4 regions of the Streptomyces sp. NPDC046821 genome follow, and region 2 is predicted to be linked to each of the others. Evidence: riboswitches for the same ligand, from Rfam matches in the RefSeq annotation. Region 2 holds a riboswitch; each other region holds the start of a gene.

Region 1 (3,696 bases), on a different contig from region 2:
GGTCCCGGCGCGTGCGCTGATGGCCGCCTACCGGCTGCCCGCGGACGGCACGCGCGCGTGCGACGCGGCCGACCTGGCGCTCACGGTCCTCGGCGGCGGCGAGTCGTCCCGGATCTACAACCGTCTCGTCCGCCGTGACCAGACCGCCGTCGCCGCCGGCTTCGGCCTGATGCGGCTCTCGGGGGCGCCCTCCGTGGGCTGGCTGGACGTGAAGACGTCCGGTGACGTCGAGGTCCCGGTGATCGAGGCGGCTGTCGACGAGGAGCTGGAGCGGTTCGTCACGGAGGGCCCGACTCCGGAGGAAATGGAGCGCGCCCAGGCCCAGTTGGAGCGAGAGTGGCTCGACCGGCTCGGCACGGTCGCGGGCCGCGCCGACGAACTGTGCAAGTACGCCGTTCTGTTCGGCGACCCGCAGCTCGCCCTGACCGCCGTCCAGCGCGTCCTCGACATCACCGCCGAGGAGGTCCACGAGGTGGCCAAGGCCCATCTGCGCCCCGACAACCGCGCGGTGCTCGTCTACGAACCCACGGCCCCCGAAGAAGCCGACGAAGCCGAAGAAGCAGATGAGATGGCCGACGTGACGGCGGACGCGACCGCAGAAGAGGAGGCGGGCAAGTGACCGAGCTCGCGACCATGGACTTCCACCCGCAGCCCCAGGCCGGCGCGCCCAAGCCGTGGGCGTTCCCCGCCCCCGAGCGCGGCACGCTCGACAACGGCCTGACGGTCCTGCGCTGCCACCGCCCCGGCCAGCAGGTCGTCGCCGTGGAGGTCAATCTCGCCGCCCCCCTGGACGCCGAGCCTGCCGGCCTCGACGGCGTCGCCAACATCATGGCGAGGGCCTTCTCCGAAGGCACCGACAAGCTCGCCGCCGAGGAGTTCGCGGCCGAGCTCGAACGCTGCGGCGCGACCCTGGACGCGTACGTCGACCACCCGGGCGTACGGGTCTCCCTCGAAGTGCCCGTCTCCCGGCTGCCGAAGGCGCTCGGCCTGCTCGCCGACGCCCTCAGGGCGCCCGCGTTCGACGCCAAGGAGATCGCCCGCCTGGTGCGCAACCGGCTCGACGAGATCCCGCACGAGACGGCCAACCCGGCCTACCGCGCCGCCAAGGAGCTCTCCAAGCAGCTCTTCCCGGCCACCGCGCGCGTGTCCCGCCCCCGCAAGGGCACCGAGGAGACGGTCACCCCCATCGACGCGGCAGCCGTGCGCGCGTTCTACGAGCAGCACGTGAGCCCGGCGACGGCGACCGCGGTCGTCGTGGGCGACCTCGCCGGCACCGACCTCGACGCCCTCCTCGCGGAGACGCTCGGCGCCTGGACGGGAGGCCCGGCACAGCCGCGTCCCGTGCCGCCGGTGACCGCCGACGACCGCGGCCGCGTCGTGATCGTCGACCGGCCCGGCGCCGTACAGACGCAGCTGCGCATCGGCCGCGTCGGCTCCGACAAGCACGACCGGGTCTGGCCGGCGCAGGTGCTCGGCACGTACTGCCTGGGCGGCACCCTCACGTCGCGTCTGGACCGGGTCCTGCGCGAGGAGAAGGGCTACACCTACGGCGTGCGCGCGTTCGGCCAGGTGCTGCTCTCGGCGGCGGACGGGACGGGCGCCTCGCTGCTCAGCATCAGCGGTTCCGTGGACACCCCGAACACGGGTCCGGCGCTCGACGACCTGTGGAAGGTTCTCCGTACGCTCGCCGAGGAGGGCCTGACCGACGCCGAACGGGACGTCGCCGTGCAGAACTTGGTGGGCGTTGCCCCGCTCAAGTTCGAGACCGCCGCGGCCGTCGCGGGGACGCTCGCCGACCAGGTCGAGCAGCACCTGCCCGACGACTTCCAGGCGGAGCTGTACCGCCGGCTCGCCGCGACGGGCACCGTGGAGGCCACCGCGGCCGTCGTGAACGCCTTCCCGGCCGACCGCCTGGTGACGGTGCTCGTGGGTGACGCGGCGCAGATCGAGGAGCCCGTCCGGGCGCTCGGCATCGGAGAGGTGACCGTCGTCACCGGCTGACCGAGAGCCGGACCGAGAGTCTGGCCGAGAGTCGGACAACACGGACAACTTGCGGCCCCGGTGGGTGAGATGACCACCGGGGCCCTCGTATGTCCGAATTGGGCCGGTGGTTGCCTGTCTGCCCTGTGTCATGCACAACAAAAGCGCGGTTTTGTTTGTTGATTGAAAGTTGACCCGCTTAGCGTCGGTCCGGCTGTCCGCCAGAAGTACGCCGCGCCCGCGGCACCGGGCAGCCATCGCCGAGTCCCCCAAGGCGCGAGCCGGGGGAGCCGGGGACCCACCGCAGTCCCTGGGGTGAATCGGACGCCCTTCCCGAAGGGTGTCCGTAGGAGACCTTCCTGCTCCGAACCCGTCAGCTAACCCGGTAGGCGAGAAGGAGGGAAAGGATTCAGCGCCCCATGGCGTTCACCCGTGCCACCGGGAAGCACCGTCGCCCGAGCCGGTTCACGCGTACCACCGCGAATGTCGCCGGCGTCGCCGCGATCACCACGACCGGTGTCATCGGAGGCCTCGCCTCCCCCGCCCTCGCCGCCGAGCACACGGCCATGGAGCAGACAGGCCTGACCAAGGCCATCTCCATCGGTGACTCGCTCGCCGAGCAGATCGACGCGCAGGCCGCCGCCCAGCAGCAGGCCGCCGAGGAAGCCGCCGCGAAGGCCAAGGCGGAGGCCGAGGCCGAGGCGGAGGCCGCGCGACAGGCCGAAGAAGCCAAGCGCAAGGCGGAGGCCAAGGCCAAGGCCGAACGCGAGGCCAAGCAGCGCGCCGCCCGCGAGGCCGAGCGCAAGCGCCTGAACACCTACGTCATGCCGATCACCGGCTCGTACGTGTCCACCGGGTACAAGGCCAGCAGTGGACTGTGGTCCTCCGGCAGCCACACCGGCATCGACTTCCACGCGGCCAGCGGTACCTCCGTCCACGCCGTGGGCTCGGGCACGGTCGTCGAGGCCGGCTGGGGCGGCGCCTACGGCAACAACATCGTGATCAAGATGAATGACGGTACGTACACGCAGTACGGTCACCTGTCGTCCATCGGCGTCTCCGTCGGCCAGACCGTCACGCCCGGCCAGCAGATCGGCCTCTCCGGGGCGACCGGCAACACCACGGGCCCGCACCTCCACTTCGAGGCCCGCACGGGCCCCGACTACGGCTCTGACATCGACCCCGTCGCGTACCTGCGCGGCCACGGCGTGAACGTCTGACGCCCGTCCACACTGCCAACGACGAAAGCCCCGGCTCACCGAGCCGGGGCTTTCGACGTTACGAGTCCTACGCGTCCAGGGTGCGGCCTAGACCGTCTCGGGAAGCTCGTCCAGCCCCTCGGCGACAAGCTTGGCCAGGCGGTCGAGCGCGACCTCCGCGCCCTCGGCGTCCGAGGCCAGGGTGATCTCCTCGCCGCCCTCGGCACCCAGGCCGAGCACCGCGAGCATGGAGGCGGCGTTGACGGGGTTGCCGTCGGCCTTGGCGATCGTCACGGGGACGCCGGCCGCCGTGGCCGCGCGGACGAAGATGGAGGCGGGGCGGGCGTGGAGGCCCTCGGTCCAGCCGACGTTGACGCGGCGCTCAGCCATGTGTTGCTGCCCTTCAGGATGCTCACAGTTGTCTAGACCAGTGTCCCACACCGGTGGACGTGACCGCTGTGAGCCCTTCGCGCCGCACGCACGCGCGCGTCGGCCCTCATAGCCTGCCTGCGGCCCG
Region 2 (3,696 bases):
TCGCGCCGCGCCCGTAAGACCCGGGCGGAGCCCCATAGCTGACGGTGCGTCAGGACTGTGACTTTTACGTGATCTCTGCTGCATCCGCTTGTGACAAGCGTTCGAGTGCGGCTACGTTCACGAGTCACCGCGGCACCATCCGTCGCGATAGTCACCCGAAAGGCGTCTCCATGCTCTCCGGGAACGGTCGTCACCGTCGCCCCCGCCAGGCTCCCGCGATCGTCGTCGCGGCGGGAGTGACCGGATCGGCCCTCGCGATTCCACTGCTCGCGGCCACCAACGCGAGCGCCGCGTCCTCGGCGACCTGGGACAAGCTCGCCGAGTGCGAGAGCGGCGGCTCCTGGAGCGCCGACCCGGGCAACGGGTACTACGGCGGGCTCCAGTTCTCGCAGGAGATGTGGGAGAAGTACGGCGGTCTCGACTTCGCCCCGCGCGCCGACCAGGCCAGCCGTTCGCAGCAGATCGCCGTCGCCGAGAAGGTTCTCGACGACCAGGGCCCGCGTGCGTGGCCGGTGTGCTCGGTGACGTCGGGGCTCACGACGGACGAGGCGCCGCCGAACGTCGACCCCGGGGTGGCGCTGCCGACCCCGTCGGTGTCCGTCGGCGATTCCGGGAGCGGTGACGCGGCGAAGGGTGGCGACAGTGCCACTCCGTCCGGCGCGGCGACCTCGGACGCGAAGAGCGGCTCCGGTGGCTCTCATGGGAAGAATTCCGACAAGTCCGGCGATAAAGCCAGTAACGCCTCGGATGGCTCCCAGGGTGACAAGTCCGGCCAGGACGGGGCGACTTCGACCCCGGAGGCTCCGTGGGTCTCGTCGACCCCGTCGCTCCCGTCGGCCTCGGCGACCCCCTCGACGCCCACCCCCGACGCCTCGCCCGCCTCCGGCCGCCACCGCGGCGACGCGGCCGCCGACGAGACCAAAGCCCCCTCACGCACCGCCGACAGCTCCGGCCGGCACGCCTCGCGCGGCGGAGAAAGCGCCCGCGCGGGGTCGAATACGGACGAAGGCACATACACCGTGCGCCCGGGTGACAACCTGTGGGACATCGCGGACGCCCATGACGTGCGCGGTGGATGGTCCGCGCTGTACGCGGAGAACAAGAAGACGGTCGGCTCCGACCCGAACCTCATCCTTCCTGGTCAGAGTCTGGATCTTGGGCTCGAATCGGGCGAAAAGTAGCGGCAGTTCGGGCTTAATGTCCGCTTTCGCGACAATGAGAGATGGATCTCAAAGACCCTGATCGTCTTTGAAATCCGGGCGATTCACTGCTTACGGTCAGGACCGCTCGCCACAGCGGGCCCCGTCGGATGTCACGCCGAATCCTGCCAATGTCCGAACGGGAACAGTCGTCGCGTAAGCGCCGTGGGCAGGAGCGGGGGACCCAAGGTAAGCGCCGGTCCCGGCCGTTGAGAGACGGCCGGAGGACCGGCTTGGGGTGAAGTCGCACGCAAGTCGTGCGACCGGGCACTCATCCGGCCCGAACCCGACAGCTCACCTCGTAGGCGTCGGTGAGGGGATCTCTCCATGCTGTTTTCCAAGGGCAAGCACCGTCGTCCGTCCAAGGCCGTCCGCGTCGCCACGCTGGCCGGCGTCGCCGGTGCCGCCGTCGCCGTTCCGCTGATGGGTGCCACCGGCGCCTCCGCCGCCACCACCTCCGAGTGGGACGCGGTCGCACAGTGTGAGTCCGGCGGCAACTGGTCGATCAACACGGGCAACGGCTACTACGGCGGCGTGCAGTTCTCCGCGTCCACCTGGGCCGCGTACGGCGGCACCGCCTACGCCTCCCGCGCCGACCTGGCCTCCAAGTCGCAGCAGATAGCCGTCGCAGAGAAGGTCCTGGCCAGCCAGGGCAAGGGTGCCTGGCCGACCTGTGGTGTGGGCCTGTCCGGCGCCTCCACGTCCAACTCCGCTCCGGCCCCCGCGAAGCCGCAGGCCCAGCCGCAGCAGCAGGAGCGCACCCAGCAGCCGACCACCCGCAGCCAGGAGCGCGTGAAGCCCGCCGCCCCGAAGCAGGAGTCGAAGAAGACCGTCCAGACCCCGACCGGCAAGACGGTCAAGAAGGGTGACGGCGAGTACAAGGTCAAGTCCGGCGACACCCTCAGCAAGATCGCCCAGGCCCACCACGTCAAGGGCGGCTGGGACAAGCTCTTCAAGCTGAACAAGGACATCGTCGACAACGCCGACCTGATCTTCCCGGGCCAGCAGCTCCACCTCAAGTAAGAAGCCTCTACAAAAGAGGCCTCTGCCAAGAAGCCTCTGCAGTAATAAAGAGGTGAGACGCGGGTACCGGCCTCCGGCGGACCGCCGGTACCGCGTCTTTGTCCCTCAAGAACTCCCCGCCCCGGGTGCGCCTCCCCCGTCGCACCCGGGGCGGGGTTCTGGCTTTGTGGAGGCCTGTGGGGGACCGCGCTTTCGCCCGTCGTCCGCCGGAGCTTTTTGTTCCGTTGGGAAACAATTCGCTCTCGGTTTTGTCCACGGGGCGGGCCACAGGGCGGCGCCGGCCCCGGAGCCGGTTAGGCTCGTGTTGCCGGACCGAGCGGCCCGGCGTAGTTGCGTCACATCCCATAAGGAGATGCTCGTGCCGTCCATCGACGTCGTCGTAGCCCGGGAAATCCTGGACTCCCGAGGCAACCCCACGGTCGAGGTCGAGGTCGGCCTCGACGACGGCAGCACCGGTCGTGCCGCTGTCCCGTCCGGTGCCTCCACCGGTGCGTTCGAGGCCATCGAGCTTCGCGACGGTGACCCGAACCGTTACCAGGGCAAGGGTGTCGAGAAGGCCGTCCTCGCCGTCATCGAGCAGATCGGCCCGGAGCTCGTCGGCTACGACGCCACCGAGCAGCGCCTGATCGACCAGGCGATGTTCGACCTGGACGCCACCGACAACAAGGGCTCCCTCGGCGCCAACGCCATCCTCGGCGTCTCGCTCGCCGTCGCGCACGCCGCGTCCGAGGCCAGCGACCTGCCGCTGTTCCGCTACCTCGGCGGTCCGAACGCGCACCTGCTGCCCGTCCCGATGATGAACATCCTGAACGGTGGGTCGCACGCCGACTCCAACGTCGACATCCAGGAGTTCATGATCGCCCCGATCGGCGCGGAGTCCTTCTCCGAGGCGCTGCGCTGGGGCACCGAGGTCTACCACACCCTCAAGAAGGTCCTGAAGAGCAAGGGTCTGGCCACGGGCCTCGGTGACGAGGGCGGCTTCGCCCCGAACCTCGGCTCGAACCGTGAGGCCCTCGACCTGATCCTCGAGGCGATCAAGGAGGCCGGTTACGTCCCCGGCCAGCAGGTCGCCCTCGCGCTCGACGTCGCCGCCTCCGAGTTCTACAAGGACGGCAAGTACCTCTTCGAGGGCAAGGAGCGCTCCGCCGCCGAGATGACGGAGTACTACGAGGAGCTCGTCGCGGCGTACCCGCTCGTCTCCATCGAGGACCCGCTGTTCGAGGACGACTGGGCCGGCTGGAACGTCGTCACCGAGAAGCTCGGCGACAAGGTGCAGCTCGTCGGCGACGACCTGTTCGTCACCAACCCGGAGCGCCTGGCCCGCGGCATCGAGGAGAACTCGGCCAACGCCCTGCTCGTCAAGGTCAACCAGATCGGTTCGCTGACCGAGACCCTGGACGCCGTCGAGCTGGCCCAGCGCAGCGGCTTCAAGTGCATGATGTCGCACCGCTCCGGTGAGACCGAGGACGTCACC
Region 3 (3,696 bases), on a different contig from region 2:
CCATTGCGGGGACGGAACGCGAATCGGCGGCCCGCGCCCCTGGTGGGCCGGGCTCTCCGGAGGCGCGTTTCACCCGGTCGGGCGCACCGGGTCGCCCGCCGCCGGGCCCGGGGGAACGCTGGTGTGGGGCGCCCCGGGGCGCGCCGGTGCGGGGGACCGACGCGGACGGTGCCGGGAGGCGATCGGGTGGGGCAGCGAGCAGGACAGCGCGGCGGACACAGACGCGAGGCAGGGCAGAGCCTGTCCATGGCCCGGTCCTTCGTCCGCGTGCTGCCGTGGCTGCTCATCGCCGTGGGGGCGGTCTACGACTACATGACGCCGTCACGGTTCACCGGAGTGCCGCTGTTCACCGCCGCGCCGCTGATCGCGGCCCCGTTCTTCTCGCCGCGCGGCACGCTCCTGACCGGCATCGCGACGATCGCCGTCGTGCTCGGGGTGCATCTCAGATACAGCCGCAGCTACACCACCGAGTCCGTCACCGAACTCGTCACCGTCGTCACGGTCTGCGTCCTCGCCGTCGTCATCAACCGCGTCGTGCGCCGCGGCTCCGAGCAGCTGATGTCCGTACGCCGGATCGCCGAGGCGGCGCAGCACGCCGTCCTGCCCGAACCCGAGGCCCGTATCGCCGGACTCCAGATCGCGGCGCGTTATGAGGCCGCGCAGGCGGGGGCCTTCATCGGGGGTGACCTGTACGCGGTCCAGGACACCCCGCACGGGGTGCGGCTCGTCGTGGGTGACGTGCGGGGGAAGGGCATGGGCGCGGTGGCGGCCGTGGCCGTCGTCATCGGGGCGTTCCGGGAGGCCGCCGAGCAGGAGGCGACCCTGGAGGCGGTCGCGCAGCGTCTGGAGCGGGCGCTCGCGCGGGAGGGGACGCGGCGCGAGGGGCTCGACGAGTACGAGGGGTTCACGACGGCCGTACTCGCGGAGATCCCGCACGGTGACGGCGTCGTGCGGATCGTCAATCGCGGTCACCCCGAGCCGCTGCTGCTCGGCGGGGACGGCGCGCTGCGGGTGCTGTCGTCGCCGGAGCCGGCGCTGCCGCTCGGGATGGGGGATCTGGGCGCGTGGCCGGACCGGGCGTCGGAGGCGGAGTTCCCGTGCGGGGCGACTTTGCTGCTGTACACCGACGGGCTCTCGGAGGCGCGCGACGCGGAGGGGGAGTTCTACGACCCGGCGGGCCGGCTCGCCGGGCGGATGTTCTCCGGGCCCGACCCGCTCCTCGCGACGCTCACGGCGGAGGTCCGCCGGCACACGGGGGGAGGGACGACGGACGACATGGCGCTGTTGGCGGTCCGGAGGCCGTGAAGTCCGGCGGCCGTGAAGCACGTGAAGCAGTCGTCCGGCGGCCGTGGATGGTCCCTTCGCGTCGGCGGCTTCCGTGAGTGAGGCCGCCGTGAAGCGAACGTGAAGCCGTAGTGATGGCCTTCATCACATTCCGTAGCTGAACGGCCTCGCTGCGCATAACGTTTGACACACCGTCAGAAGAACGTGTCGTTCCGACTGGCGGTCAACTCGCCCGATTGCGCCCGCTCGTGCCCCGATAAGTCCAGGCCAAAGGCGTTAACGATCAGTCGGAACGGCTTGGAATCGGACCCCCGAGTCTATTAACGTTCGATAACGCAGCGCGGTCGTCCCAGCCGTCACAAGAGACGGCTCCGTGCGCACGCGCCTAATCCCGCAAGGGAGCCGGGGAACCACCAACTTGGGGTGAATCGGACGTCCTTCCCCACGAGGGACGTCGGTAGGAGACCTTCCTGCTCCGAACCCGTCAGCTAACCCGGTAGGCGAGAAGGAAGGAAAGGAGTGCGCCCCCGTGGCGTCCAACCGGCCTGCCCCAGAGTTCTCCCATGCCCCGAACGACGAGTTCGGATACGCGGACGAGCAGCCCTGGGAGGAGTGGAACCCCACAGAGGAGTCCGTCCGGCCCGTGCGCGGCCGGCACCGCGTCGCCAAGCAGCGCGGCGGACTCGCCCGCAGCTCCACCGTTCTCGGTGTCGGCGTCATCGCGGCCGTCGGTGCGGGCGGCATCGCCACCGCGCAGGGCGGCAAGCCCCCGGTCCACATCTCGATGCCCGACCTCTCGGCCGTCAAGGACGCGCTGCCCGAGGCCAAGTCGCTGCCCGGCGTGGGCTCGCTGATATCGGACGACAGCACCGACGACTCGGGTACGGCGACGAACGCCGCGCCGCTGACCACGGCCGGTATCACCACCGCCGACGCCCAGCAGGGCGCGACCGACGCCGGTGAGGCGCTGCGCAGCCGCATCCTCCAGCAGGCCGAGCAGCAGCAGGACCAGGCCGCCCACGCCGAGGCCACCGCCGCCGAGGAGGCCGCCGCGAAGCAGGCCGCCGCGGAAGCGACCAAGACGCAGGACGCCGCGCAGGCCAAGGCCGACGCCAAGGTCGCCGCCGCGAAGAAGGCGGCCGAGGAGGCCGCGAAGAAGAAGGCCGAGGCCGAGCGCCTCGCCAAGCTCGCCAAGAGCTACACGCTGCCGGTCGCCTCGTACACGATCACCGGCACGTTCGGTCAGCCCGGTTCGATGTGGTCCTCCGGGTACCACACGGGCCTCGACTTCGCCGCTCCCACGGGTACGCCGCTGAAGGCGATCCACGGCGGTGTCGTCAAGGAGGCCGGCTGGGCGGGCGCGTACGGCTACCGCACCGTCCTGGAGCTGCCGGACGGCACCGAGCTCTGGTACTGCCACCAGTCCTCGCTCAACGTCAGCGCCGGTCAGAAGGTGACCACCGGCGACGTCATCGGCCGCGTGGGCGCCACGGGCAACGTGACCGGGCCGCACCTCCACCTGGAGGTCCACCCGGGCGGCAACCCGACCGGGGTCGACCCGGCGCCGTGGCTGCGCAACCTGGGCCTTACTCCCTGACGCCCTGATCCACCCGGACCGGCACCACCCCCGCCCCCGATCCCGGCGGCCCTGACGACATCCCCCCGACGTCAGGGCCGCCGTCGGGCATTCCCCGGACTTTTGACTTTCGGATCGGAATAACTCCCTCCGAAGACGTGTTGTGACATGACATGACTTCCCTTCGCAAGCTTGGCTCGTCCGACCTCGAGGTCTTCCCGCTCGCCCTCGGCGGCAACGTCTTCGGCTGGACCGCCGACGAGGCCCAGTCCTTCGCCGTTCTCGACGCGTACGTCGCCGCCGGCGGCAACTTCGTCGACTCGGCCGACATGTACTCGTCCTGGATCCCCGGCAACAAGGGCGGCGAGTCCGAGACCGTCCTCGGCAAGTGGCTGGCCGCGCGCGGCAACCGCTCCGACGTCGTCGTCGCGACCAAGGTCGGCGGCCACCCCGAATACCCCGGCCTGTCCGCGGGCAACATCAAGGCCGCCGCCGAGGCGTCGCTGAGCCGACTCGGCACCGACTACATCGACCTCTACTACACGCACTTCGACGACCCGTCCGTGCCGGTCGAGGAGATCATCACCGCCCTCGACGAGCTGGTGAAGGCCGGCAAGGTGCGCGCCATCGCCGCGTCGAACGTGAGCCCGGAGCGCCTCCAGGAGTCCCTGGACTTCTCCGACCGCGAGGGCCTCGCCCGCTACGTCGCGCTCCAGCCGCACTACAACCTCGTCTCCCGTGACACCTACGAGGGCGCTCTCGAGGAGGTCGCTTCGCGCGGCGGTCTCGCCGCCGTCCCGTACTACGCCCTGGAGTCGGGCTTCCTGACGGGCAAG
Region 4 (3,696 bases), on a different contig from region 2:
CTCGAAGGGCGGCTGCGGCTGCGCCTCGGGGACACCGCGTACGGGCTCGAGGCGGGGGACAGCGCGCACTTCGACTCGCTCACCCCGCACCGGATCGCCGCCGCCGACCGCGGCGGCGCCGAACTGCTCTTCGTCCACACCCTGCTGCAGAGCCCGTCCGCCGCGCTGTGTCTCGGACCGGCGGCCGGCGGCGGCGAACCGACCCTGGGAGGCCCGCGATGAACGCGGAGACCAACGACGTGACCGGCGACGTGACCACCGGCGTGACCGGTGATGTGACCGGGCCCGTGAACCCCGTCCGCCGGCGCGACGTGGAGGACAGGCTCCCGCGCGGCATCTGGGTGCGGCTGCTCGTCTACGTCTTCGCCGGGCACATCGTCGCGGCCTTCATCTACCTGCTGTTCACGCTGGGGGCCTCGCGCGGGTGACGCCGTGAGGCCAAGAGCCGGTTCCGGTCCCGATCCCGGTCCTGGTCCTGGTCAGTCGAGGAGGTGCTCGCGCAGGCGATCACGCTCGGCCGGGGTCAGCTCGAGGCCTTCCTCCAGGTAGCGGTCGACCGAGCCCCACGTCTCCTCGATCGTCTCGAAGGCGGCCGCCAGATAGCCGGCGCGCGCGTCGAACAGAGGGCTCAGCAGCTCCATGACCTCGGGGGACATCGCGTCCTCGTCGGCGCTGGAGCGGTGCACCTTGTAGCGGCGGTGCGCGGCGTTCGACTCCAGGTAGTCCGCCTCGATCGCGTCGCGCTCCACGCCCACGGCCAGCAGCGTGACCGCTATCGAGAGACCCGCGCGGTCCTTGCCCGCCGCGCAGTGCATGAGCGCGGGCACGCTGTCCTCGGCCATGGCGTGCAGCACCTGGCTGTGCTCGGCGGTCCGCTCCTTGATGATCGCCCGGTACGACGTGATCATGCGGTCCGCCGCCTGGCCCTCGGACAGGGCCGCGCGCAGCTCGTCGATGTGGCCGTCGCGGACCATCTTCCAGAACTCGGCGCCGTCCGCCGGGTCGGTCAGCGGCAGATTCACGTTCCGCACGCCGGGCAGCGTGACGTCGGGGCCTTCGAGGCGCTGGTCGGCGGCGTTGCGGAAGTCGAAGATCGTGTGCAGCCCGAGCGAGGCGAGGAACTCGGCGTCCTCCGGCGTCGCGTGCGCGAGGTGACCGCTCCGGAACAGCACGCCCTGCTTGACCCGACGGCCGTCCACGGTGGGGAGGCCGCCCACATCGCGGAAGTTGCGCACTCCGGCCAACTCGGGCTCGGTGGACGGGACCTGCTGCGTCACGGGGGCTCCTCCCGGTCGGCCGCGGCGCTGTTCGCCTGCGGGCGTTCTCGACGATACGACATGGATTCCAGGGGCAACCATGTGCGACGCGACGGGTCAGAAGGGGGCCGCCATTGCGCCCTGAATGACCTAAATAAACCAGTAAGTCATTGAATGACTCGTTAGTCATAAATAGACCTGAAATGACGTGACATGGCGTGTCATATGTGAGCAGCCTCATAGCCGTGACCGGGCGTGACGGGCGCGCCGAGTGAACTCCCTTGAACTCCCCTTAGGAATAACAGTTGCAAAGATCGGGAGTCCACGGAGTGTGACGGCGTGCTCCGGAGTGGATCAGCAAAGGATCAAGACCCGGGCCGCGCAAGGGCGTTCGGGCCTTGTCGTGGCGCTCCCCGCTCGCTTACGTTCACCGCAATCCGGACGGAACGCCTAATCCTGCCGCCGACCGGAATCCGCATCCAGATCCGTGCCGGCAGGAGCGGGGGACCCAGGTAGAACGCCGTTTCCGGGACACCGGCGACGGCTCGGGGTGAAGCCGTGCCCGAACAGGGCCCGGCCGGGCATCTCCAGCCCGAACCCGACAGCTCACCTCGCAGGCGACGGAGAGGAATCCGCCATGCCCGCGAAGGGTAAGCACCGCCGTCCGAAGTCCCTGAACCTCACCCGCACCGCCGCCCTGGTCGTCGCCGGTGGCGCCGCGATCGCGCTGCCCCTGCTGGGTGCCGCCGGCGCCCACGCCGCGACCCCGGCCGCGGCGCCCGCGCTGGCCATCCAGGCCTCCGCCAGCGCCGGCTACCAGCTGCCCGTCCAGGGCGCCAAGATCGGCACGGCCTACAAGACCCCCGGCCCCATGTGGTCCAGCGGCTACCACACCGGCGTGGACTTCCTCGTCCCGACGGGCACGTCCATCAAGGCCATAGCCGCCGGCACCGTGGTCTCCGCCGGCTACGACGGCGCGTACGGCAACGAGGTCGTCGTCCTGCACCCCGACGGCAAGTACTCGCAGTACGCCCACATGTCGGCGCTGTCCGTCTCGACCGGCCAGAGTGTGACCGAGGGCCAGCAGCTCGGCCTCTCGGGTGCCACTGGCAACGTCACGGGACCGCACCTGCACTTCGAGATCCGCACCACCCCGTACTACGGCTCGGACGTCGACCCGGTCGCGTACCTCAACGCCCACGGGGTCTCCGTCTGACCCGGGCAGCGTGACACCGAAGGGGCGGGCCCGGCGCGGGCCCGCCCCTCCGGGCGTACTCCGGGGGCCGTATTCCTGGAATGCCGAAACTGACCGGGTGGTCTATGTCACCACTCGTCAACCCCTCCTTACGGTCGCGTAGGTCACATCCCCGGGTGAAAGATGTGTGGTTGTGGCAAACGAATCGAGATCACTCAGCGGCGGCACGATTCGGTCCTACGCGGCGGTGGGGGACAGCTTCACCGAAGGCGTCGGGGACCCCGGCCCCGACGGCAGCTTCGTGGGCTGGGCCGACCGCCTCGCCGTCCTCCTGGACGACCGGACCCCCGAGCACTCCTTCCGGTACGCGAACCTCGCCGTGCGCGGCAAGCTCCTCGACCAGATCGTGGAGGACCAGCTCCCGCGCGCCATGGAGCTCGCCCCCGAGCTGGTGAGCTTCTCCGCCGGCGGCAACGACATCATCCGGCCCGGCACCGACCCCGACGACGTCGCGGAACGCTTCGAGAAGGCCGTGGCCAAACTGACCTCCGCCGTCGGCACCGTCATGGTCACCACGGGCTTCGACACCCGTGACGTCCCGGTCCTCAAGCATCTGCGCGGCAAGATCGCGACGTACAACGGACATGTGCGCGCGATCGCCGACCGCCATGGTTGCCCGGTGCTCGACCTGTGGTCGCTGAAGACGGTCCAGGACCGCCGGGCCTGGGACGACGACCGGCTGCACCTCTCGCCCGAGGGGCACACGCGGGTCGCGCTGCGGGCGGGCCAGGTGCTCGGCGTCGACGTGCCCGCCGACCCGGACCAGCCCTGGCCGCCGCAGGCGCCGCGCGGCACGCTGGAGGTCCGGCGCGACGACATCCACTGGGCCCGTGAGTTCCTGGTCCCGTGGATCGGGCGACGGCTGCGGGGCGAGTCGTCCGGGGACCACGTCGAGGCGAAGCGGCCCGATCTGCTGCCGCTCTGACGGGAGTTGATCTTCAGGGGAGCCGGCCCTCGGGACGGCTCCCCACGTCTGTATCCCGGGGCGGGCGCGTCAGCCCGGCATCCCGAGGCAGGCGCGTCAGCCCGCCGTCGTCGCCGTCAGGTCTTCGCGTGCGAGGCCCAGCTCGCGGGCCAGCGCCTCGTCCACCCACTGCTGCATCCGCGTTCGGGACACCGTCCCCGTGTACGCCGTCATCTGCACCGCGAGCCCGTCCAGGAGGGCCGTCAGGCGCAGCGCCGCGC

The links. A riboswitch is a leader RNA that binds a small molecule or an ion and turns the genes downstream of it on or off. The one in region 2 is predicted to bind cyclic di-AMP.
Region 1: it holds a riboswitch for cyclic di-AMP, as region 2 does, so the genes downstream of both, ABZ893_RS05810 (M23 family metallopeptidase) here and ABZ893_RS16985 (transglycosylase family protein) in region 2, are expected to answer to the same signal.
Region 3: it holds a riboswitch for cyclic di-AMP, as region 2 does, so the genes downstream of both, ABZ893_RS35520 (M23 family metallopeptidase) here and ABZ893_RS16985 (transglycosylase family protein) in region 2, are expected to answer to the same signal.
Region 4: it holds a riboswitch for cyclic di-AMP, as region 2 does, so the genes downstream of both, ABZ893_RS03050 (M23 family metallopeptidase) here and ABZ893_RS16985 (transglycosylase family protein) in region 2, are expected to answer to the same signal.

The regions. Positions count from the first base shown of each region.
Region 1 covers NZ_JBEYYB010000002.1:505,942-509,637, reverse strand. Annotated here, with positions in the region: gene ABZ893_RS05820 (pitrilysin family protein) at 1-619, shown strand, start outside; gene ABZ893_RS05815 (pitrilysin family protein) at 616-2,001, shown strand; cyclic di-AMP (ydaO/yuaA leader) riboswitch at 2,229-2,387, shown strand; gene ABZ893_RS05810 (M23 family metallopeptidase) at 2,400-3,200, shown strand; gene ABZ893_RS05805 (HPr family phosphocarrier protein) at 3,288-3,569, opposite strand.
Region 2 covers NZ_JBEYYB010000007.1:425,288-428,983, forward strand. Annotated here, with positions in the region: gene ABZ893_RS16975 (cytochrome P450) at 1-17, shown strand, start outside; gene ABZ893_RS16980 (transglycosylase family protein) at 171-1,181, shown strand; cyclic di-AMP (ydaO/yuaA leader) riboswitch at 1,306-1,522, shown strand; gene ABZ893_RS16985 (transglycosylase family protein) at 1,527-2,222, shown strand; gene eno (phosphopyruvate hydratase) at 2,581-3,696, shown strand, end outside.
Region 3 covers NZ_JBEYYB010000028.1:21,457-25,152, reverse strand. Annotated here, with positions in the region: gene ABZ893_RS35525 (PP2C family protein-serine/threonine phosphatase) at 247-1,305, shown strand; cyclic di-AMP (ydaO/yuaA leader) riboswitch at 1,657-1,802, shown strand; gene ABZ893_RS35520 (M23 family metallopeptidase) at 1,814-2,881, shown strand; gene ABZ893_RS35515 (aldo/keto reductase) at 3,034-3,696, shown strand, end outside.
Region 4 covers NZ_JBEYYB010000001.1:652,539-656,234, reverse strand. Annotated here, with positions in the region: gene ABZ893_RS03065 (XRE family transcriptional regulator) at 1-222, shown strand, start outside; gene ABZ893_RS03060 (DUF6126 family protein) at 219-428, shown strand; gene ABZ893_RS03055 (tyrosine-protein phosphatase) at 480-1,277, opposite strand; cyclic di-AMP (ydaO/yuaA leader) riboswitch at 1,694-1,889, shown strand; gene ABZ893_RS03050 (M23 family metallopeptidase) at 1,894-2,472, shown strand; gene ABZ893_RS03045 (SGNH/GDSL hydrolase family protein) at 2,645-3,436, shown strand; gene ABZ893_RS03040 (TetR/AcrR family transcriptional regulator) at 3,533-3,696, opposite strand, start outside.